DNA from 3 places in the Kitasatospora sp. NPDC034023 genome. Region 1 is predicted to be linked to each of the others. Evidence: riboswitches for the same ligand, from Rfam matches in the RefSeq annotation. Region 1 holds a riboswitch; each other region holds the start of a gene.
The links. A riboswitch is a leader RNA that binds a small molecule or an ion and turns the genes downstream of it on or off. The one in region 1 is predicted to bind cobalamin.
Positions count from the first base shown of each region.

Region 2: it holds a riboswitch for cobalamin, as region 1 does, so the genes downstream of both, nicT (Nickel transporter NicT) here and ACZ52R_RS12335 (cobalamin biosynthesis protein) in region 1, are expected to answer to the same signal.
Region 3: it holds a riboswitch for cobalamin, as region 1 does, so the genes downstream of both, metE (5-methyltetrahydropteroyltriglutamate--homocysteine S-methyltransferase) here and ACZ52R_RS12335 (cobalamin biosynthesis protein) in region 1, are expected to answer to the same signal.

Region 1 is NZ_JBVIRY010000006.1:275,811-283,180, forward strand. It holds gene ACZ52R_RS12325 (putative cobaltochelatase) at 1-1,458, opposite strand, end outside; gene ACZ52R_RS12330 (cobyric acid synthase) at 1,455-2,993, opposite strand; gene ACZ52R_RS12335 (cobalamin biosynthesis protein) at 2,990-3,976, opposite strand; cobalamin riboswitch at 4,130-4,261, opposite strand; gene ACZ52R_RS12340 (helix-turn-helix domain-containing protein) at 4,459-5,142, shown strand; gene ACZ52R_RS12345 (alpha/beta hydrolase family protein) at 5,268-6,404, shown strand; gene ACZ52R_RS12350 (hypothetical protein) at 6,983-7,370, shown strand, end outside.
Region 2 is NZ_JBVIRY010000007.1:208,074-215,443, reverse strand. It holds gene nicT (Nickel transporter NicT) at 1-975, opposite strand, end outside; cobalamin riboswitch at 1,008-1,221, opposite strand; gene ACZ52R_RS13730 (ArsR/SmtB family transcription factor) at 1,304-1,687, shown strand; gene ACZ52R_RS13725 (hypothetical protein) at 1,743-3,416, shown strand; gene ACZ52R_RS13720 (AAA family ATPase) at 3,448-5,466, opposite strand; gene ACZ52R_RS13715 (Fpg/Nei family DNA glycosylase) at 5,610-6,419, opposite strand; gene ACZ52R_RS13710 (AAA family ATPase) at 6,564-7,370, opposite strand, start outside.
Region 3 is NZ_JBVIRY010000033.1:45,712-53,081, forward strand. It holds gene metE (5-methyltetrahydropteroyltriglutamate--homocysteine S-methyltransferase) at 1-2,095, opposite strand, end outside; cobalamin riboswitch at 2,252-2,477, opposite strand; gene ACZ52R_RS33665 (putative Ig domain-containing protein) at 3,039-5,048, shown strand; gene ACZ52R_RS33670 (NADH:flavin oxidoreductase) at 5,292-6,437, opposite strand; gene ACZ52R_RS33675 (dienelactone hydrolase family protein) at 6,842-7,370, shown strand, end outside.

The DNA of each region.
Region 1 (7,370 bases):
CCGGCCGCTGCGTCCGCGTGCCGCCTGGTGCGGCGCGGCGGCCTGCAGGGTCGCGGTCAGGTGCAGCCGGCCGAGCGCGCCCTGCGGGCGGCGGGCGCGGATGGTGTGCCCGCCGGTGGTCTCGGCGGGGGAGCGGCGGCCCTGGGCGCCGTGGCCGGTGCCGCGGACGGTGAACAGCTTGGTCCGGTACGGGTCCCCGGCCGCGGCCGGCGTCGACTCCCGTGCGGGGGCCGGGTGTTGGGTCGGGACCGGCGACTGTGGCTGGTCGTCCCCGCCGGTCGTGGACGCCTCCGGGGCGCCGCCGTCGGAGGGCTCGGGCGCCCCGCCGCCGTCCGGACCACCGCCGTCCGGGCCGCCCTCGGGGTCGGGGCCGTCGCCGTCCGGCCCCGGGCCGTCGCCCTCGGGCTCGGGGTCGGGCTCGGGGTCGGGCTCGGGGTCGTCCCCCTGGGCGTGCTCCTCCAGCGTCCGGTCCAGCTGCTCCTCGTCCAGCCCCGGCGCGTCGAAGGGGTTGCGGCGGCGCCGGTGCGGCAGCGCCAGCTGGGCGGCCTTGCGGACATCCTCCTCCAGCACCTCGGTGCGCCCGTCCCAGGCGGCGAGCGCGACGGCGGTGCGGGCCATCACGATGTCCGCGCGCAGGCCGTCCACCTCGAACGCGGCACACACGGCGGTGATCTGACGAAGCGCCACCTCGGTCAGCTCGACCTTGGGCAGCAACTCCCGTGCGGCGGTGATGCGTTCGGCGAGTGCCCGCTCCTCCTCGGCGAACCGCGCGGCGAAGCCGGCCGGGTCGGCGTCGTAGGCGAGCCGGCGGCGGACCACGTCGGCGCGCTCGGCCGGGTCCCGGGTGGCGGCGATCTCGACGGTCAGGCCGAACCGGTCGAGCAGCTGCGGCCGCAGCTCGCCCTCCTCCGGGTTCATCGTGCCGACCAGCAGGAACCGGGCCGCGTGCCGCACCGACACGCCCTCGCGCTCGACGTACGAGCGGCCCATCGCGGCGGCGTCCAGCAGCAGGTCCACCACGTGGTCCTGGAGCAGGTTCACCTCGTCGATGTAGAGCACGCCGCGGTGTGCCTTGGCGAGCAGCCCGGGCTCGTACGCCTTGACGCCCTCGGCCAGCGCGCGCTCCAGGTCGAGCGAGCCGACGATCCGGTCCTCGGCCACGCCGACCGGCAACTCGACCAGCTGGGACGGCCGTTCGTGGCTCCCGGCGGCGGAGTGCGGCCCGTCCGGGCACTGCGGGTCGGGCGCGGCCGGGTCGCAGGCGAAGCGGCAGCCGTCCACGGCGGCGATGGACGGCAGCAGGCCGGCCAGCGCGCGCACCATGGTCGACTTCGCGGTGCCCTTCTCGCCGCGGACCAGCACGCCACCCACGGCCGGGGAGACCGCGTTCAGCAGCAGCCCCAGCCGCAGGTCGGCCATGCCGACGATCGCGGTGAACGGATAGCGGACGTCAGTCATGCGTCACTCCCAGGTGCCCCGGGCGCCAGGAACGGCAGCGATCCGGCCGCCGGCACCCCGCCCTCGATCAGCTTCCACAGCGCGTCGGTGTCCGCGTGTTCCTCGATCAGGTCGCCCAGCCGGTCCAGCCGGGCCTCGCGCGCCTCGGCGAAGGAGGTGTCCGGCGCCGGGACGAACGCCCGGCCCGCCAACTCGGCGACCTCGCGCAGGAGTTCGCGACGGAAGTCGTCGTTCTCCAGCACGCCGTGCCAGGTCGTGCCCCAGACCGAGCCCACCCGGCAGCCGTCCAGACTCTGCCCTCGGCCATCGGAGACGAACGCCTGGCCCCCCTCCACGGCCACCACCCCGTGGTGGATCTCGTAGCCCTCGACCCGGTGCCCGAACGCCTCGCCGACCGGCCGCGCCAGCACCTTCTCGGCGCCGAACCGCACCTGCGTCGGCAGCAGGCCGAGCCCGTCGACGGCGCCCGCCTTGGACTCCACCTCGTCGACGATCCCGCGCGCCAGCATCTGGTAGCCGCCGCACACCCCGAGAACCGGCAGCCCGGCCGCCGCCCGCGCCTTCAGCGCCGGCTCCAGGCCGCGCTCGCGCAGCCAGGCGAGGTCCGCCACGGTGGCCCGGGTGCCGGGCAGCACCACCAGGTCGGCGTCGGCCAGCTCCTCGGGTCTGGTGGCCCAGCGCACCAGCACGCCCGGCTCCTGCGCCAGCGCGTCCAGGTCGGTGAAGTTGGACAGCCGGGGGAAGCGCACCACGGCCACCCGCAGCACGTCCGCCCCGAGCGGCCCGCGCCCGTCGACCCGGTCCACCACCGTCGACAGGTCCAGCGAGTCCTCGGCGTCCAGCCACAGTCCGGGCAGCATCGGCAGGGTGCCCAGCACCGGACGGCCGGTCAGCTCGTGCAGCATCTCCAGCCCGGGCGCCAGCAGCCGCGCGTCGCCGCGGAACTTGTTGACGAACCAGCCGGCCACGTGCCGCTGGTCCTCCGCCGACAGCAGCGCCAGCGTCCCGTACATCGCCGCGAACACGCCGCCGCGGTCGATGTCCCCGACCACCACCACCGGCAGCCCGGCGGCCGTGGCCAGGCCCATGTTGGCGATGTCGCGGTCGCGCAGGTTGATCTCGGCGGGCGAGCCGGCGCCCTCGCAGACGACCACGTCGTAGCGGCGGCGCAGGTCGGCCAGGCACTCCAGGGCGCGCTCCAGCAGGACGGGCTTGCGCTCGCGGTAGTCCAGCGCACCCACCTCGGCGACCGGCCTGCCCAGCAGCACCACCTGGCTGCGGCCGTCCGCGCCGGGCTTCAGCAGCACCGGGTTCATCGCCGCCTCCGGCTCCACCCGGGCGGCCTGCGCCTGCATCGCCTGGGCCCGCCCGATCTCGGCGCCGTCGGCGGTGACGAAGGAGTTCAACGACATGTTCTGCGCCTTGTACGGCGCGACCCGCACACCCTGGCGGGCCAGCCAGCGGCAGATGCCGGCCGTCACCACGCTCTTGCCCGCGTCCGAGGTCGTCCCGGCGACCAGCAGCGCGTTGCTCATGCCCCACCCCTCCTCTTACCGAACGCCCTGATCACGAGATGCCCCGCGACCGTCGTACCCAGTGCCAGCGCGCCCACCCGCCGGGAGAGCGCGCAGGCCCGCTCGATGTCGTCCACCGTCACCGGCCGCAGCTCCGCGCCCAGCACCGGACGGTGCTCCACGCGCTCGCCGTACTGCAGCGTGCCGCCCAGCCGCACGCCCACCGCCCCGGCGAACGCCGACTCCGCCTGGCCCGCGTTCGGGCTCGGGTGCGAGGAGCCGTCGCGCCGCCAGACCCGCCAGGCCGTCCGGGGCTGCGGGGCGGCGGCCACCGTCAGCAGTGCGGTCAGCCGGGCGCCCGGCCAGCCCGCCACGTCGTCCAGCCGGGCCGAGGCCCAGCCGAACCGGGCGTAGCGCGGCGAACGGTGTCCCACCATGGCGTCCAGGGTGTTCACCGCACGGAACGCCAGCAGCCCGGGCGTGCCCGCCAGGGCACCCCAGGCCAGCGCGTTCACCACGGCGTCGGCGGTGTTCTCGGCCACCGACTCGACCACCGCGCGGGCGATCTGCTGCCCGTCCAGCGCGCTCGGATCCCGCCCGCACAGGTGCGGCAGCCGCTCCCGCGCGGCCCGCAGGTCGCCGTCCTTCAGCGAGCGGCCGATGGCGCGGGCCTCCCGGGTGAGCGAGGTGCCGCCGAGGACCGTCCAGGTCGCGGCCGCCGCCAGCGCCGCCCGGCCCAGCGGGCGCCGGCCCACCGTACGGTCCAGGGCGAGCGCGCCCGCCGCGACCGCGCCCACGCACAGCGCCGTGTACCCGGCCCCGGCCGTACGGTCGTCGCGCCACAGGCGCCGCTCCAGCCGGGTCGCCGCGCTGCCGAAGACGGCCACCGGGTGGCCCCGGCGCGGGTCGGCGAAGCGGGCGTCGGCGGCGTAGCCCGCGACGGCGCCCAGTGCGAACGCGGCGGCGCGGGCCAGGGGGCGTCCGGTCGCAGGACGGACGGTCACAGGACGAACGCCGGAAGGGGGCTGATCGGAAGACAACTCATCGGGAGACAGCTCGGCGGAAGGCCGCTCGGAGTCCGGTGGGGCGGGGCAGCCTGCATCGCGTGCGTGTCCTCACTCAGGGTCCGCGCCCTGGATCGACGTAGCGGGGGCGAGAGTCTCCTGGCTTCCGGGTCGGACACACCCCCGGGGCCTTCCAGCGGCTTCTGACGGCCCGCCGTGGCGATCATTCCGAGCGTGCTCCCCGGTGACAGTGGCGGGACCGCGCCGGACTCGCACCGGCTTCCTCTCCATGCCTCCGATTGGCCCCAGGATCCCATCACGCGGCCGAACCGGGAGTCAACCGAGGTCACGGAGGGGTTGGTCACACCGGGCACCGCCCCGACGCGCTGTGGGATCGCCCAGCGGAGCACCGCCCCCGGACCGGCCGCTTCGTGGGTTCGGTCGCTGGGGCGCACCGCGGTCCGCGCCTACCGTTCGGTGGCATGCGTCGCAGAAAGACCCCCACTGTCCCGCCTCCGGTGCCGTTCTCCCCCGCGGCCGCCCGCGCCCACCGGGCCGGCCTCGGCCTGACCCCCGAGCAGGTCGCGGAGGGCATGGCCGCGCACGGCGTCCGGCTGCTGCCCGCCCACGTCCTCGCCTGGGAGGCCGGCGAGCTGCGCCCCAGCGAACCGGAGTTCGTCGCCCTCGCCCGCGCCCTCTGGTGCCCCGCCGCCCAGCTGATGGACACCCGCCCGGTACGGCTGCGCGACCACCGCGTCGCCCGTGAACTCGGCCAGGCCGCCGTCGCCGACCGCACCGGCACCGTCCTCGCCACCTACCGGCAGGCCGAACTGACCGGCCAATGGGACGGCGACGAGGAACAGACCCGCGCCCTCGCCGAGGTCCTCGACCTGACCCTGCCCGAGCTCGTGGAGGCCACCGGCCGCCGGGAGGCCCTCGGCCAGCTCCTCCGCCAGTGCGTCGCGGGCCGCTGGCAACCCCGCCTCCGCGCCCTCGCCCGCATCGTCCCGGCCCCCGCCGACACCCTCGCCGCCGCTCTCACCGTCCTCCACCAGGAACACCACGTCCCCACCCACTGGGGCGCCACCACCCGCGCCGCCCCACCCCCCACCACCGACTCCCTCACCCCCCGCTTCTGGCACCTCCTCGACGCCGCCACGGACTGACCCCGCGCCCCGACGCCGGACCCCGTCCCCGCGCCCCGACCCCGCGCCGAGTGACCCGGACGGCCCAGCCCGGTGGCCGGGCGGCCGGGGCGCCGGTGGACTGGTGCACGAACACCGTCCGGTCCGTGACCAACAGAGCGGGGATCGATATGCGCTGGGGAACCGCCGCCGTCGTGGCGGCCGCCGCCGTCGGAGCCGGGGCCGTCGTCCTGGTGATCGGCCGCCGGGCCTCCGAGCGGATGGTCCGCCCGGTCACGGCCGTGCAGGAGTCCGGGCCGGTCCTGGTCCGCGGCCTCGGCGTCGGGCGGATCACCTTCAGCCGCAGCCCCGAGAGCCTGCGTCCCGGCCGCTGGGCGGTCGAGTGGGACGACGGCGGCCACGCGGTCGTCGAGGAGGTCCTGCACAGCGACGAGGAGGGCGTCACCCGTCGGCTGGTCCGCGCCGACCGGGGCACCCTCGTCCCCGGCGCCGAGGTCCGCTTCACCCCGCGCGTCCACGTCGGCGACCCCACCCGGGCGCTCGGCCTCGCCTACACCGAGACCGCGGTCGACGGCGAACTCGGCGCCCTCCCCGCCTGGTATCTCGACGGCAAGCGCGGCACGTGGGTGATCCTCGTCCACGGCCCCGAGGCCGACCGCCAGCAGACCCTTCCGGTCCTGCCCGTCCTCGACCGTCTCGGCCTGCCCGCCCTCGCCGTCACCTACCGCGGCGACGAGGGCGCCCCGGCCTCCGCGGACGGGTACAGCCACTTCGGCGAGACCGAGTGGCGTGACGTCGAGGCGGCGGTACGGCTGGCGCTCGCCCACGGTGCGGGTCGGGTGATCCTCTACGGCTGGTCGGTCGGCGCCACGATGGTCCTGCAGACGGCGGCCCGCTCCGCCTGGGCGTACGCCGTCAGCGGCCTGATCCTCGACTCGCCGGTCCTCGACCTGCCGGCCACCGCCCGCGGCGACGCCGAACGGCTGGGCGTCCGGGGTGCGGCCGTCGAACTCGGCGCCCTCGCCGCCCAGGGCCGCACCGGCGTCGACCTCGCCGACTTCTCCCGCATCGCCGAGGGAGCCGACCTGCGCGTCCCGACCCTCCTCCTGCACAGTCCGGCCGACCGGGTCTCCCCGTTCCGCAGTGCCGAGCGCCTCGCCGCCGCCCGCCCCGACGTGGTCGGCCTCCAGCCCTTCCCCGGCGCCGACCACGGCACCCTCTGGAACTCCGCCCCCGACCACTACACCGAACTCCTCCGTCGCTGGCTCACCCCGCTCCTCTGACCGGGAGCCACCGCCCGTGCGGAGCGCGGGAAGTCGGACCCGCCGACTTCTCGTGCTCCAAGATCGGCCCGTCCCGCGCGCCCATCCGTCCGGATCCGGGCTCGACAGCCCTGCCGCCCGCCGACGGCTTCGGCGCGGCCCGCAGCGGTCGCCGCGCAGTGAGGGGCACATTTTTGGCCCCGCACACCACCCTCCCCCTCACGTTCCGTGACCGCTCGAACGGCCGCAGCAACCGTCGCGACTGACCTGGCATGAGCAGGTCACATGTTTCCGGCCAGGCGGTTTGCCTCTGTTGCCCGATCTTGCGGAGGTGTCGCCACCGGGCGCCCGGTCGTACGGACAACCGGATGTGACAGAAGGCCGGTACAAGGGGAAGACTGCTCGACGTGACGTCTCGGAACCCGCGCGACCGTGATGCCCCGCTCCCGCCTCCGATCGGTACCGGTGCGACGGTGACCCGTCTCCCCGGTACGGCCCACCGGCCAGCCGGTGGCAGGCCGAGCGGGGCGGTTGTACCCCGTAACGGCGTACCCCGGCGACGGGGACCCGCGCCGGCGCCCGGACGGGGCCGGGTTCCCGTGCCGGAGGGCTTTCCGGCGCCGGCCGAGCTGGCGCCGCTGGCCCGCCGGATGCTGGTGGACGCCGTCCGGATCGCCCGCTGGGCCGGGGAGCTGCCGGAGATCGACAAGCGTGGCGAGCTGCTCCCGGAGGACGCCCGTGCGGCGGGCCGGGCGCTGGCCATGACGGTCGGTGCCGCCGCCAAGGCCTGGGGGCAGGCGCTCCTGGTGGGCCTGGTGGAGGCCCGGGACACCGGGGCCGGTCCGGGCTGGCGCCTGCACGCCTGGGAGCACGACGACGAGGCCGTGGTGCGCGGCTGGTCGGCGCTGTTCGACGCCTGGACCCTGCTCGCCCCGGTGCCGCCCGCCGCGCTGCGCGGGGTGTTCGCCGTACTGGCCGGGCAGGCCG
Region 2 (7,370 bases), on a different contig from region 1:
GTCGAGCTTCTCGTGCAGCACGCCGATCAGTTCGATGGTGCCGATGATGAAGGCCACCGCGATCGACAGCCCAGTGATGGTCAGGTTGTAGTACACCTTGCGAACCGGGTTGGCGAAGGCCCACTGGTACGCGAAGTTCATGAACGTCCCGTCCAGGGTGTCGAACAGGCTCATCCCGGCCGCGAACAGCAGCGCCAGGCAGACGATCGCGTACCAGGGCAGCCCGGAGGCCGCGCCCGAGCCCGCCATCACCATCAGGGTGACCTCGGTCGCGGTGTCGAAGCCCAGGCCCAGCACCATGCCGACCGGGAACATCTGCCCGGGCCGGGTGATCGAGCGGGTCGCCCGGTTCAGCACCCGGGCCATGAAGCCGCGCGAGTCGAGGTGCGCCTCCAGCTCCGCCTCGTCGTACTGCCCGGCCCGCATCGCCCGGAACACCTTGATGATGCCGAGCAGCGCCGCCAGGTTGAGCGCGCCGATCAGGTAGAGGAACACGCCGGAGGTGGTCGTCCCGATCATGCCGAGCCACTTGTGGGTGGCCGAGTCGTCGTCCATCAGCGTGCTCGCCAGCTGCGCGCCGCCCGCCACCAGGGCGGACATGAGGACCACCATCGAGGAGTGCCCGAGGGCGAACCAGAAGCCCACCGAGACCGGCCGCTTGCCGTCCGCCATGAGCTTGCGGGTGGTGTTGTCGATCACCGCGATGTGGTCGGCGTCGAAGGCGTGCCGCATGCCGAGGGTGTACGCGGTGATACCCAGGCCCACCCCGAAGACCTGGGTACCGACCGCGTACCGTTCGGGTGCGACCAGGAAGATGAGCGTCCCGAAGGCCACCACGTGCATGGCCAGGATCACCCCCATCAGCCCGGCCGTACGGACGGTGTCCTCGCGCTTCCACCGGAAGGTGGGCAGCACGGACGGGACCGTTCTCACGCCCGCTTTCACGTCTGCGGCGGCGGTTTCGGGCAGGGTCATCTTCGGATCACGCTCCAGCACCTCGTGGAATCACTTCGTGAGATGCCGTGGCCGGTCTCCTGGCTTACGGGACGTCCGTACCCGCCTTCCCAGGTGCGCGAGGCACCCAGTGGCGTCGTGGGTACGGACGACACTCCTCCGGGGACGGAGGAGTGACCCGATCACAGTGGCGAGGGCCGCTCCGGAATCCGGACCCCTGAGGGTCCGTCACCGGTCTTCCCGAGCACCACGGCGGGCTACACCGTAGGGGCCACGCCCCGACCCATGCAAGGCTGCGCACCTGCGCAGGTGTCCAGGATCACAGCACGCCGCCTGCAAGAATGTCCGCATGCATCTCGTACCGGCCGACCGCGCGGGCCACCGCACCATCGACGGACACCGGGTCTGCGAGGCCATCGCCGCGATCGGCGACGCCGCGCACGTCCGGTCCTGGTCCGAGCGGTTCTCCCTGCTCGCCGACCCCGGACGGCTCGCCCTGCTGCTCGCCCTCCACCGGGCCGGCCCGCTCGCCGTCACCGATCTCGCGGTCGCCACCGGCATGCGCGACACCGCCGTGTCCCAGGCCCTGCGGCTGCTCCGCACGGCCGGCGTGGTCACCGGCGACAAGGACGGACGTGTGGTGCGCTACCGGCTCGTGGACGAGGACATGCGCCCCCTCCTCGACGCGTGCGCCGCCGCCGAGCATCACGAGCCCACCGCAGCGGCGGGCTGACCGACACTCGGGAAACAGCACCCGGCGCGCCACCCCGGATGAGTACGATCATGGTGTGCCGTCCCACCCCCACGTCTGGCCCGCCGACCGCTGGAACACCCGACCGGTCAAGGCCCGCGTGCTGGCGGTCGCCCGCACCCTCACCTCGGCCACCCGGGTCCTGGACGTCCTCACCCTGCTGAACCCCGACGGCATCGCCCGGTACTTCACCGTCAACCCCGGCTCCGCCTTCGCCGACCGCGCCCTCGACGAGTACCTGCACGGCCTGCCCGGCTTCACCGTGCTGGACTGGGAGGACGCCGTCCGGCACCGCTTCGACCTGGCCGTCGCCTGCGCCGTCCACTCCTCCATGCACCGCCTGGACGCCCGGCTCGTCGTCCTCCCCCACGGCGCCGGCTACAACCGCCTGGTGACCGAGTCCACCGGCGACACGGTCAGCGCCGCCGGCCTGTCCCGCAACGAACTCACCCACCGCGGGCGGGTGTTCGTGGACGTCCTCGGCCTCTCCCACCCCGAGCAACTGGACCGCCTGCGGGACTCCTGCCCCGAGGCACTGGACGTCGCCCACGTGGTCGGCGACCCGTGCTTCGACCGGATGCTGCACAGCCGACGCTCCCGCGACACCTACCGCGCCGCACTCGGCGCCGTCGACGGCCGACGGCTCGTCGTCGTCAACTCCACCTGGAGCGAGCACTCGTTATTCGGCCGCCGCCCCGACCTGCCCCAGCGCCTGGTCCGCCGGCTGCCCGCCGACGAGTACACCGTGGCCGTCGTCCTGCACCCCAACATCTGGAGTCGGCACGACCCGGAGTCCCTGCTCGACGCCGCCCGCCGGATGGGCCTGCGCCTGATCCCGCCGCACCAGGGCTGGCAGGCCGCCCTGGTCGCCGCCGACGTCTTGATCGGCGACCACGGCTCGGTCTCCTTCTACGGCGCCGCCCTGGAACGCCCCACCATGCTCGTCGCCACCGGCGCCGCCGAGCTCGACCCGCGCTCCCCCAGCTACGCCTTCGGCCAGGCCGCACCCGTGCTCGACCCCGACGGAGACCTCCCCGCCCAGGTCGAGAAGGCTCTGGCCCGGGACCCCGCCGACCTGCGCGAGATCACCGACCGCTCACTCGCCCGCCGCGGCGAATCCGCCCGGGTGCTGCGCCCGCTGCTCTACTCCTTCCTGGAGCAACTGGACGAACCAGGGGACGAACCGGCCCTGCCGCCCTACCCCAAGCCCGTCCTCGGCCCCGGAGCCGCCGACCGGCCCACCGCCTACGACGTCGAGGGCGCGAGCGAGGGGACGGAGGTCAGCCTGCGGCGCTACCCCTTCGACCCGAAGGACCACAGCCCACGGGGCTTCCACGCCCTCACCGACGAGCACCCCGGCGACGCCCTGCGCTACACGGCCGAGGTCCTCGCCCGGACCGAGGTGCACGCCGAGCGCCCCGCCGAACGCTGGCTCGCCGACTCCGCCGCCGAACTCCCCGGCCTCGCCGTCGCGGTGGCCGCCCTCGGCCCGGACCGTCACCTGCTCCGGCTGCGCACCGGCCTGCTGCTGGCGGCCTGCGCCGAACCGGACTGGACGGGCACCGCCCCCAGCGTCGATCCGCTGCTGCTCGGCTCCGCCGTCGCCTGCTGGCTCGCCGACGGCGGCGACCCGGCCGCCCTCCCCGAGCACGGGCTCACCATCCGCACCGGCGAGCGCCGCACCCGGGTGTCCTTCCGTACCGGACCGTAGGGCCCAGACCATAGAGCCCGGACCGTAAGGCCTAGCTCGACAGTTGGCGCAGCCGCTCGCGGCTGCGTTCCGCCAGTTCCTCGTCGCCCTGCTCCTCGGCGAGGGTGAGCAGCAGGGTGTGGGCCTGCGCCTCCTTCGCGTACTGGCTGCGCTGCCCGGCCTGCCGGGCGCAGTCCTCGGCCTGGGCGACGGCGAGGTCCAGCTGTCCGAGCGCCCGGTGGGCCCGGGCGCGCACCAGCGGCAGCTTCATCAGCATGTCGTTGTCGTGCGACTCCTCGGCCTGGGCCGTGGCCTCGGCCAGGACGGCCAGCGCCTCCTCCGGCCGGCCGTCGGCGATCAACGCCTGCGCCAGGTGGTAGGCCTGGACGATCTCGCCGTGGTCGTCGCCCCGGTTCTCCGCCAGGGCCAGGGTGAACCGTTCCACCGCGTCGCCCGGGCGGCCGTCGGCCAGACACAGCAGGCCGTCCATCTCGTAGAGCACGCCGACGACCTGGCGGTTGGTGACCAGCGGCGCCTGCTCCGTGGCGAGCGCGAACTGTTCGGCGGCGAGCGGGTACTCCTTGCGGTCGAGGTAGGCGCGGGCCAGTTGGTTGCGCATCCGCACCACGGCGTCCGGCTGGTTGTCCCACTGTGCCGACTCGATGCCGAGCCGGTGGGTGGCGATCCAGTCCTGGAAGAGCTTCCGGTCGTGGTAGAGCAGCCAGAGCGACTCGCAGAGCCGCCACACCTCGCCGTGCCAGCCCTGCTCGGCCGCCGCCTCCACGACCGCGCGGAAGTTCGCCCGTTCGGCGTACAGCCACTCCAGGGCCGCGGTCTCGGAGGCGAAGCGCGGCAGGTCGTCGCCGCTCGGGTCCTGCAACCGGAGTCGCTGCTTGGCCATCGCACGGTCGGCGAGCGAGGCCCGGCCGCGGTAGTACGCCACGACGCCGGCGAGGAGTTCCTCGTGGTCGGGCAGCTCGCGCGCCCGGGCGTAGGCGTGCAGCCGCACCACGTCGTGGGCCCGGAAGCGGGCCTCGCGGTCGTCGTCCAGCACCTCGTCCACCAGGTGGACGGCCCGCAGCTGCTTGATCGCCTGCCCGGCCCGCGCCACGCCGACCGCATGCGCCAGTTCGGCCGACACGAAGGGGCCGGGGTGCACGCCGATCAGGTGGTAGAGCGCCCGGGCCTCCGGCGACAGCCGCTCGTAGACCAGGTCGTACGTCGCGCCGAGATCACTGTCCTCGTCTTCCAGCATCGCCAACCTGCCCTCCCGGTCGTGCAGTTCGGCCACCACCCGGTCGACCGGCAGGTGGTCCTGGTCCAGCAGCTGGCTCCCGACCGCGTTCAGCGCGAGCGGCAGCCCGCCGCACAGCTCGACCAGTTCCGCCAGCTCCGCGTCGGTGCCCCGCCCGGAGCCCAGCCAGGCCCGCACCAGGTCGGTGCCGGCCGTCGCGCTCAGTGGCCCGAGCTGCCGCACCTCCGCGCCGTCCGTCCGCAGCGCGGGCAGCCGCCGCCGACTCGCGACCACCACCAGCCCGCTGGAGGGAAGCAGTGCCCGGACCTCGGCCGCGTGCTCGACGTTGTCCAGGAAGAACAGACAGCGGCGCTCGGCGGTCACGGTTCGGAAGGTGGTGAACCGCTCCGCCTCCGCCGCCGGGGGCTCGGTGCCGAGGGCCCGCAGGAAGCCGGCCAGCAGCTCGGGGAGGTCCACCCCGCCCTGGTGCCGGTAGGCCAGGAGGTCCGCGTAGAGGTCGCCGTCCGGGAAGCTCGCCCGGTGCTCCTCGGTGAACTTGGCGATCAGCTCGGTCTTCCCGACCCCACCCAGGCCGGTGAACACCACGAGCCCGAGTCCGCCTGCCTCGACCCGACCCAACGCCGTCATCAGGGCGCCGAGTTCCGGCTCACGGTTGACGAACGGGCCGTGCGGCTCACGTACCTGACGAGGCCTCGGCACCGGCTTCGGATCGGCACCGGCCGGGTGGATGTGCAGCGACCCGATGTCCCGGGCCTGCACCACATGGCCGCCCACCGTGGCACCTGACACGGTGTTGGCCACCTCGTGACGCTCCATCCACCCGCTCCCTCCGCCCGGTCGGCCGGCCCCAGCCTACGGGCTGGGCACCGGACCGGAAGGCGGATCGGCGAGCCGGAGTGCGGATCGGCGGCCCACCGGATCAGTGGCCCGCCGGATCAACGGCCCACCGGGTCAGGGCTTCAGGCCGCCTGGCAGGTCGGGCACCAGAAGAGGTTGCGCGCGGCGTGCGCCTCCGTGCGGACGTCCGTGCCGCAGACCAGGCAGGGCATGGCCGCCCGCCGGTAGACGTACACCTCGCCGCCGTGGTCGTCCACGCGGGGCGGGCGGCCCATCGCCTCGGGGGTGTGCTCGGGACGGACGGTGTCGATCCGGCCGACCGCGGCGCCTTCGCGCATCAGCGCCACCAGGTCGGCCCAGATCGCGTCCCATTCCTTCCGAGTGAGGTCGCGCCCGGCCCGGTGCGGGTCGATGCCGTGGCGGAACAGCACCTCGGCCCGGTAGACGTTGCCCACCCCGGCCAGCACCTTCTGGTCCATCAGCAGCGCGGCGACCGTCGTCCGGCTGCCCGCTATCCGGCGCCAGGCGGCCTCCGGGTCGGCGTCGGCGCGCAGCGGGTCGGGGCCGAGGCGGGCCGCGACGGCGGCCTTCTGGGCGTCGGTGACGAGCGCGCAGGTATTGGGACCGCGCAGGTCGGCGTAGCCGTCCTCGCTCTCCAGCCGCAGCCGGACCAGGCCGACCGGCGCGGGCGCCGGGCCGGTGCCGAAGGCGAAGCCGCCGTAGAGCCCGAGGTGGATGTGCACCCAGGCGCCCTCCTCGAAGCCGAGGAAGAGGTGCTTGCCGGTGGCCTCGGCACCGGTGAGCAGTTGCCCGTCGATCACCTTGGCCTCGTCGGCGAACCGGCCCTGCGGGCTGGAGACCCGGACCGGGCGCCCGCCGAAGGCCTTCCGGTTCTCGGCGGCGAGGCGGTGGATGATGTGGCCTTCCGGCACGGGCGTCAGCTCCCCCGGGTCGTTGGACAGGACGGGCCGCTGGGCGGGCCCGAGGACATGTCCATCATCGCAGCCGGCTCCGACACCACCGCGGCCCCTCGGATCAACGGATCGACAGATCAGCGGATCGGCGAGGTGCGCAGGTCAGCGGACCGGCATGCCCATCAGCCGGGCCAGGATGACGCGGTCCAGCTCGGCGGCCGTCCCGGCCACGTCCAGGTAGGAGTTGTCGATGATCGGCAGCCCGGAGTTGTACCAGCCGGCCATCCGCCCGTGGATGCGTGCCACTTCCTCGTCCCCGAGGCGCCGGTTGCCGCTGCGCCGGGCGTTGCGGCGCAGCACGGAGTCCAGGCTGGGCAGCAGGACGACCGGGATCATGCCGGGGCCGATGTGCCGCTTCCAGCCGCCGAGGCCGATCGCCGGGCGGTCCGGGAAGACGGCGTCGTCGATGATGCAGGAGATGCCGTTGGCCAGGTAGTTGCGGCAGGCGAAGCCGCAGGTGCGGCGGGCCAGCCGGTACTGCGCCTCGGAGGCGTTGTTCCAGCCGGACTGCGGGTTGGCGAAGCCGGACTGCACCCATTCCCGTACGTCGTCCAGGCTGATGTGCGCGGTCGGGGTGGGCCGACGCTCGGCCCAGTACCGGGCGACGGTGGTCTTGCCGGCCCCGGCCGGACCGATCAGCAGGACGGCGATCGGCCCGGTGGGCGCGTGCTGCTGCGGCGGGTGGGCGGGCAGCTGGACCGGCGTCCCGGACGGCAGCACGAAGTGCCCGGTGCCTCCTGCGGGAACCGGCGCGCTGGGCATCGGAGCGGGCGCCGGGACCGCGGCGGGGGCCGGAGCCGGGCCGGCGGCCGGCACGGGAGCCTGCCCGGGGGCCGGCGGAGCAACGGGTGCCTGCGAACGAGTCGGCGCGGGCCGAACCGGCGCGGGCTGAACCGGCGGCGGAGGCGG
Region 3 (7,370 bases), on a different contig from region 1:
CCTCCAGGGAGATGACGTCCGCGTCGAGGTCGTCGATCGCCGTCATGATGGCGCCGAACTCGGCGTAGCACATGTGGGTGTGGACCTGGGTGTCGGCGCGGACGCCGGAGGTGGCGAGGCGGAAGGACTCGGTGGCCCAGTCGAGGTACGCCGGGCGGTCGGCGGCCCGCAGCGGGAGGGTTTCGCGCAGGGCCGGCTCGTCGACCTGGACGACGGCGGCGCCCGCGGCCTCCAGGTCGGTGACCTCGTCGCGCAGGGCGAGGGCGACCTGGCGGGCGGTGTCGGCGAGCGGCTGGTCGTCGCGGACGAAGGACCAGGCGAGCATGGTGACCGGGCCGGTGAGCATGCCCTTGACCGGGCGGGCGGTCAGGCCCTGCGCGTAGCGGAACCAGTCGACGGTCATCGGGCGCGGGCGGGAGATGTCCCCCGCGAGGACCGGGGGCCGCACGTAGCGGGTGCCGTAGGACTGCACCCAGCCGTGCCGGGTGGCCAGGTAGCCGGTGAGCTGCTCGGCGAAGTACTGGACCATGTCGTTGCGTTCGGGCTCGCCGTGCACCAGGACGTCCAGTCCGGCCTTCTCCTGGTAGGCGATGACCTCGCGGACCTCGGCCGCCATCCGCTCGCGGTACGCGCCCGCGTCGATCCGACCGGCCGCCAAGTCGGCGCGGGCGACGCGCAGTTCGGTGGTCTGCGGGAAGGATCCGATGGTGGTGGTCGGCAGCAGCGGCAGGCCGAGCCGGGCGCGTTGGGCCGCCGCCCGGACGGGGTAGGGCTGGGCGCGGCGGGTGTCGGCCCCGGTGACGGCGGCGACCCGGGCCCGGACCGCCGGGTCGCGGGTGATCGGGGAGGTGGCCCGGGAGGCCAGGTCGGCGCGGTTCGCGGCGAGTTCGGCGGTGATCGCACCGGCGCCCTCCCGCAGACCGCGGGCCAGCAGGGCGACCTCGGCGGCCTTCTGCCGGGCGAAGGCCAGCCATCGGGCGATCTGCGGGTCGATGTCGCGTTCGGCGGCGGCGTCGATCGGCACGTGCAGCAGGGAGCAGGACGGCGCGACGTCCACGCTGTCGGCGAGGCCGAGCAGGGTCGCCAGGGTGGCCAGCGACTTCTCCAGGTCGTTGATCCAGATGTTGCGGCCGTCGACGACTCCCGCGACCAGCCGCTTGCCGGGCAGGCCGCCGGCGGCGGCGAGGTCGTTCAGGTTGGCGGCGGCCGGGCCGGTGAAGTCCAGCGCCAGGCCCTCGACCGGGGCCTTGGCGAGCACCGGCAGGGCGTCGCCGAGGCGGTCGAAGTAGCTCGCGACCAGCAGCTTGGGCCGGTCGGCGAGGCCGCCCAGCTCGCGGTAGGTGCGGGCGGCGGCGTTGAGTTCGGCCGGGGTGCGGTCCTGGACGAGGGCGGGCTCGTCCAGTTGCACCCATTCGGCGCCCGCCGCCCGCAGGTGGGCGAGCAGTTCGGCGTAGACGGGCAGCAGCCGGTCCAGCAGGGTGATCGGCTGGAAGTCCTCGGCCACCCCGGGAGCGGGCTTGGCGAGCAGCAGGTAGGTCACCGGACCGACCAGCACCGGCCTGGCGGCGTGGCCGAGGACGAGGGCCTCGCGCAGCTCGGCGACCGCCTTGGCCGGGTTCGCGGCGAAGACCGTGTCGGAGCCCAACTCCGGTACGAGATAGTGGTAGTTGGTGTCGAACCACTTGGTCATCTCCAGCGGCGCCACCTCCTGGGTGCCGCGTGCCATGGCGAAGTAGCCGTCCAGGGGATCGGTGTCGACCGCGGACCGGTGTCGGGCGGGGATCGCGCCGACGGCGACCGTCGTGTCCAGCACGTGGTCGTAGAGGGAGAAGTCTCCGGTCGGGACTTCCCCAACCCCGGCCTCGGCGAGCTGGGCCCAGCTCTCCCGGCGCAGGTCGGCGGCGGTGTTCAGCAGCGCCTCGGCGGTGACCGCGCCCTTCCAGTACCCCTCGATCGCCTTCTTCAGTTCCCGGTTGCGACCCTGCCGGGGGTAGCCGTACGCGGTGGCTGCGGTGGTGGTTGCGGCGCCGGTGGTGGTGGCGGTGGTGGCGACTGCGGTGGTGCTGGTGGTGGTCGCTGCGGACTTCGCTGTCAAGGGACTCTCCTTCGCGAGCCTGATTCCTCTGGTCCCCGATGACGGGACGAAGGCGCGAAGGGGTGACGAACCGGACGGGCGCCCGCACGTGGGCGCGGCTCCGTCTGGTAGGTACGCCGACCCGCCCTCGAGGTCACCGGATCTCCGCGCGCGATCGGTCGCGCGCGGGCAGTGGCAGGTCTTCGGACTCGCGGGCACAGCCGCCCTGCTTCCAGGGCGGACACCTACTGGCCGTCGCTTCCCAGACCCGTCCCGGGCCCAGTGCGTATGACGGCGGTCGTTCCCACTCACCGCTGCGGGGCAGTCCCGGATTCCCACCGGGTTCCCTCTTGCGACGCGCCTGCCTGGCGGACAGGGCGAACCAGCTGCACGGCCAGCTTAGGCGCAGGACCGCGGGAGCTGAACAGGGATTCGCTCAAATCGTCCGGATACTGGGACGGCGTCGACGCGAGGAGCGGCCGGAGGACCAGGCTTCCCCATCGCGGGAGTCGGAACATGACGGCTCGTCACGGCGGGACCCACCGACACCCACCGGCGTCGCGACCCGGCTCCGCCGGTGCGGAGCAGCCCGCCTCCGCCGGTGCGGAGCAACCCGCCTCATCCTCCGGACAATTGATGGGCAAAGCCCGGTAAAGGCTGCGAACGGCACCTTGAGGTTGTCGAACACCCGTCAGTAACCTCATGGCGGTGCCGAAGCGGCCGGGCCCGACCGTGAACGGTACGGGCCTCCGACATGCCCATGCATGTCATGGCCACACCACCCTGCTCACCCGGGGTGCGTGCCCCACCTCCCGTACAGCGCAAGCACCATGCCGGTCCACGGCCATCCGCCGTGGCCGACGAGCACCTGCACGTGATCCGTCAGCACGGGCCCGAGCCCGTCCCGGCGAGCACCCCAACTGCCGGCACCGGCCGCGCCCTCACCCCCACGGAGGGTCGACTCTTGCGCTTCCACTCCCCCAGCGGTGCGCGCCCTGCCCGGGCGCGCAGACTGCTCGCCGCCCTGCCCGCCTTCGCGCTGGCCGCCACCGGCCTGCTCGCGGCCACCGCCCCCGGCGCCGCCGCCGTCCCCGGCGGGACCGCCGGCACCGGCCCCACCACCGGTGTCACCACCAAGCACGTCTGCGCCGCCCCGACCCACCCCGGCGAAATGGCCTGCCTCGCGCTCGCCCGCACCGACCTCGTCCAGCACCTCGCCCTGGCTCCGGACATCAACCCCTCCGGCCTGGGCCCCAGCGACCTCGCCTCCGCCTACAACCTCCCGACCTCGGCCGGCGCCGGCGCCACCGTCGCCATCGTCGACGCCCAGGACGACCCCAACGCGGAGTCCGACCTCGCCACCTACCGCTCCCAGTACGGCCTGCCCGCCTGCACCACCGCCAACGGCTGCTTCAGGAAGGTCGACCAGCGCGGCGGCACCAGCTACCCGACCGCCGACAGCGGCTGGGCCGGCGAGATCTCGCTCGACGTCGACATGGTCAGCGCCGTCTGCCCCAACTGCCACATCCTGCTGGTCGAGTCCGACGACGCCAACATGAGCAACCTCGGCGCCGCCGTCAACACCGCCGTCTCGATGGGCGCCAAGTACGTCTCCAACAGCTACGGCGGCGGCGAGGACTCCACCGACCCGAGCTCCGACACCAGCTACTTCAACCACCCCGGCGTCGCCATCACCGTCTCCTCCGGTGACTCCGGCTACGGCGTCGAGTACCCGGCCGCCTCCCAGTACGTGACCGCCGTCGGCGGCACCAGCCTCAACCGCGCCTCCACCGCCCGCGGTTGGACCGAGAAGGTCTGGGGCAGCAGCTCCGGCGGCAACGGCGCCGGCTCCGGCTGCTCCGCCTACGACGCCAAGCCGAGCTGGCAGCACGACACCGGCTGCGGCAAGCGCACCGTCGCCGACGTCTCCGCCGTCGCCGACCCGGCCACCGGCGTCGCCGTCTACCAGACCTACGGCGGCTCGGGCTGGAACGTCTACGGCGGCACCAGCGCCTCCTCCCCGATCATCGCCTCCGTCTACGCCCTGGCGGGCACCCCGGCCGCCGGCACCGCCCCGGCCTCCTACCCGTACGCGCACACCGGCTCCCTGTACGACGTCACCAGCGGCGCCAACGGCAGCTGCTCCCCGTCCTACCTGTGCACCGCCGCCGCCGGCTACGACGGCCCGACCGGCCTCGGCACGCCCAACGGCACCGCCGCCTTCACCAACGGCAGCACCGGCGGCAACACCGTCACCGTGACCAACCCGGGCAGCCAGAGCACCGCCCAGGGCTCCGCCGTCAGCCTGCAGATCCACGCCACCGACTCGGCCTCCGGCCAGTCCCTCGGCTACGGCGCCACCGGCCTGCCCGCCGGCCTGAGCGTCGACGCCGCCACCGGCCTGATCACCGGCACCGCGAACACCGCCGGCACCTTCACCGTGACCGTCACCGCCACCGACGGCACCGGCGCCAGCGGCTCCACCACCTTCGGCTGGACCGTCACCGGCGCCGGCGGCGGCTGCACCCCCGCCCAGCTCCTCGGCAACCCCGGCTTCGAGACCGGCAGCGCCACCCCGTGGACGGCCAGCGCCGGCGTGATCGACAACTCCGGCAGTGAGCCCGCCCACGGCGGCAGCTGGAAGTCCTGGCTCGACGGCTACGGCTCCGCCCACACCGACACGCTCGCCCAGACCCTGGCCGTACCGGCCGGCTGCAAGGCCGCCCTCAGCTTCTACCTGCACATCGACACCGCGGAGTCGGGCAGCACCGCGTACGACAAGCTGACCGTCTCGGTCAACGGCACCACGCTGAAGACCTACTCCAACGTGGACGCCGCGGCCGGCTACCAGCAGCGCACCTTCGACCTCTCCGCCTACGCCGGCCAGAACGTCACCGTGAAGTTCACCGGCACCGAGGACAGCTCCCTCCAGACGAGCTTCGTCATCGACGACACGGCCCTCACCGTGTCCTGACCATCTCCTGACCGTACGATCCGTGGGGCTGCGGCAGCCGGCTGCCGCAGCCCCACCGCCTTCCACCCGTCGGCAGCGGCGGACCACCGGGCGGGGTGGTGCGCCTGCCGAACGGTCAGCCGCTCTGCGCGCCGGCCGTCAGCAGGCCGGCCGACTTCCGGTAGGTATCCGGGGTGTGGCCGGTCTGCCCGGCCCTCCGGCCCTCTCGCGCGCGCCGCGCGGCAGGGCCTCGGGGCGGGGGGGTCAGCTCAGGGTGCGGACTGCGGCGGCGTCGTAAGGGTGCAGGTCGGCGAAGCGGCCGGCGAGGACCTTCGCGGCCCACTGCGGGTCCTGGAGGAGGGCGCGGCCGACGGCGACCAGGTCGAACTCGTCGCGCTCCAGCCGGTCGAGCAGGTTGTCGATGCCCTGGACCGGGGCGCCCTCGCCCATGAAGGCGCGGACGAAGTCGCCGTCGAGGCCGACCGAGCCGACGGTGATGGCGGTGCGGCCGGTGAGCTTCCTGGTCCAGCCGGCCAGGTTGAGGTCGGAGCCGTCGAACTCGGGGATCCAGTAGCGGCGGGTCGAGGCGTGGAAGGCGTCGGCGCCGGCCTCCGCGAGCGGGGTGAGGATCGCTTCCAGTTCCTGCGGGGTCTCGGCGAGGCGGGCGTCGTAGTTCTCCGCCTTCCACTGCGAGTAGCGGAAGATCACCGGGAACTCGGGGGAGACGGCCTCGCGCACCGCCGCGACGACCTCGGCCGTGAACTTCGTCCGGGCGACCGGGTCGCCGCCGTAGGCGTCGGTACGGCGGTTGGTGCCCGCCCACAGGAACTGGTCGAGCAGGTAGCCGTGCGCGCCGTGCAGCTCGACGCCGTCGAAGCCGATCCGTTCGGCGGCCGCGGCGGCCTCGGCGAACGCGCCGATGACGGCGTCCAGGTCGGTCCGGGTCATCGCCCGCCCGGTGCCCTCGGTGCCGTCCAGCCGGATGCCGGACGGGCCGACGGCGGGGGCGTCGGCGAACGGCGGGTCGCCCTGCTTGCGCACCATGCCGATGTGCCAGAGCTGCGGCACGATGGTGCCGCCCGCCGCGTGGACGTCCTGCGCGACGCGGGCCCACCCGGCCAGCTGTTCCTCGCCGTGGAAGCGCGGGATGTCGTCGCTCTGGCCGGCGGACTCGTGGCCGACGTACGTTCCCTCGGTGACGATCAGGCCGACGCCCGCGGCGGCGCGGCGGGCGTAGTACCCGCGCACGTCCTCGCCGGGCACGCCGCCCGGGGAGAACTGGCGCGTCATCGGCGCCATCACGATGCGGTTGGGCACGGTCAGCCCGTTGATCGTGACGGGCCGGGACAGGATCTCGGCCGCGCGGGAGGCGAAGGGGTCGGCGGCCGCAGCGGGCTCGGTGACGGTCATGGGGATTCCTCGCGGGTAAGGGGTGGTGTGCGCCGGGACGAAAACGGTTGCCCGTGCCAACCACCTCGGCGGCCCCCGCATTTCGCCGACCGCGCGAACCCCCCTGTGATCCGCGCCACTCCCCCGAGGTGGGGCGGCTTCGGCAAACCGACATCACGCATCGACGTTCAGTGGCGAGGGAGTCTCGAAGTCCCTTCGGATTTCAGGCCGGTGGGCTACGCTGTCCGGCTATGACGACCGGGACGGCCTTGCGCCGCACACGGATCGGTGACCCGGCGCTCCTCTGAGCGCCGTACGGGCCGGGGCGGGCCCGCTGTTCGATCGAGGATCCTGCGCTGCCGCGCGAGCCCCGCCTCCGTCGTGTTGACCACAGGCTCGACACATCGACCACGACAGGAGAACGCATGCCCACGAAGACGTTGCAGATTCCCACCGCGGACGGCCAGGCCGACGCTTTCGCCGCCTTCCCCGACGACGGCGAGCGGCACCCCGGGGTGCTGATGTACGCGGACGCCTTCGGCATCCGGCCCGTGCTGCGGGAGATGGCCTGCGAACTGGCCGGGCACGGGTACTACGTGCTCGTCCCCAACTACTTCTACCGGCACGGCCCGACACCGCTGCTCGACCTTCCCGAGCACATCGGGGGAGAGGCCCGGTCCGCGCTCATCGCCCAGGTGATGCCCTTGATCCAGGCGCACACCGCCGAACGCGTCCTGAGCGACGCCGACGCCTACCTCGGGTTCCTCACCGCCCAGCCCGAGGTCCGTCCCGGACCGGTCGCGGTGACCGGGTACTGCATCGGCGGCCTCCTGGCGGTGCGCACCGCCGCGGCGCACCCCGGCCAGGTGGCCGCCCTCGCCGGATTCCACGGCCCCGTGGGCGTCGCCGGGCCCGACAACCTGCACCGCCTCACCGCCGAGGTCCACTTCGGCC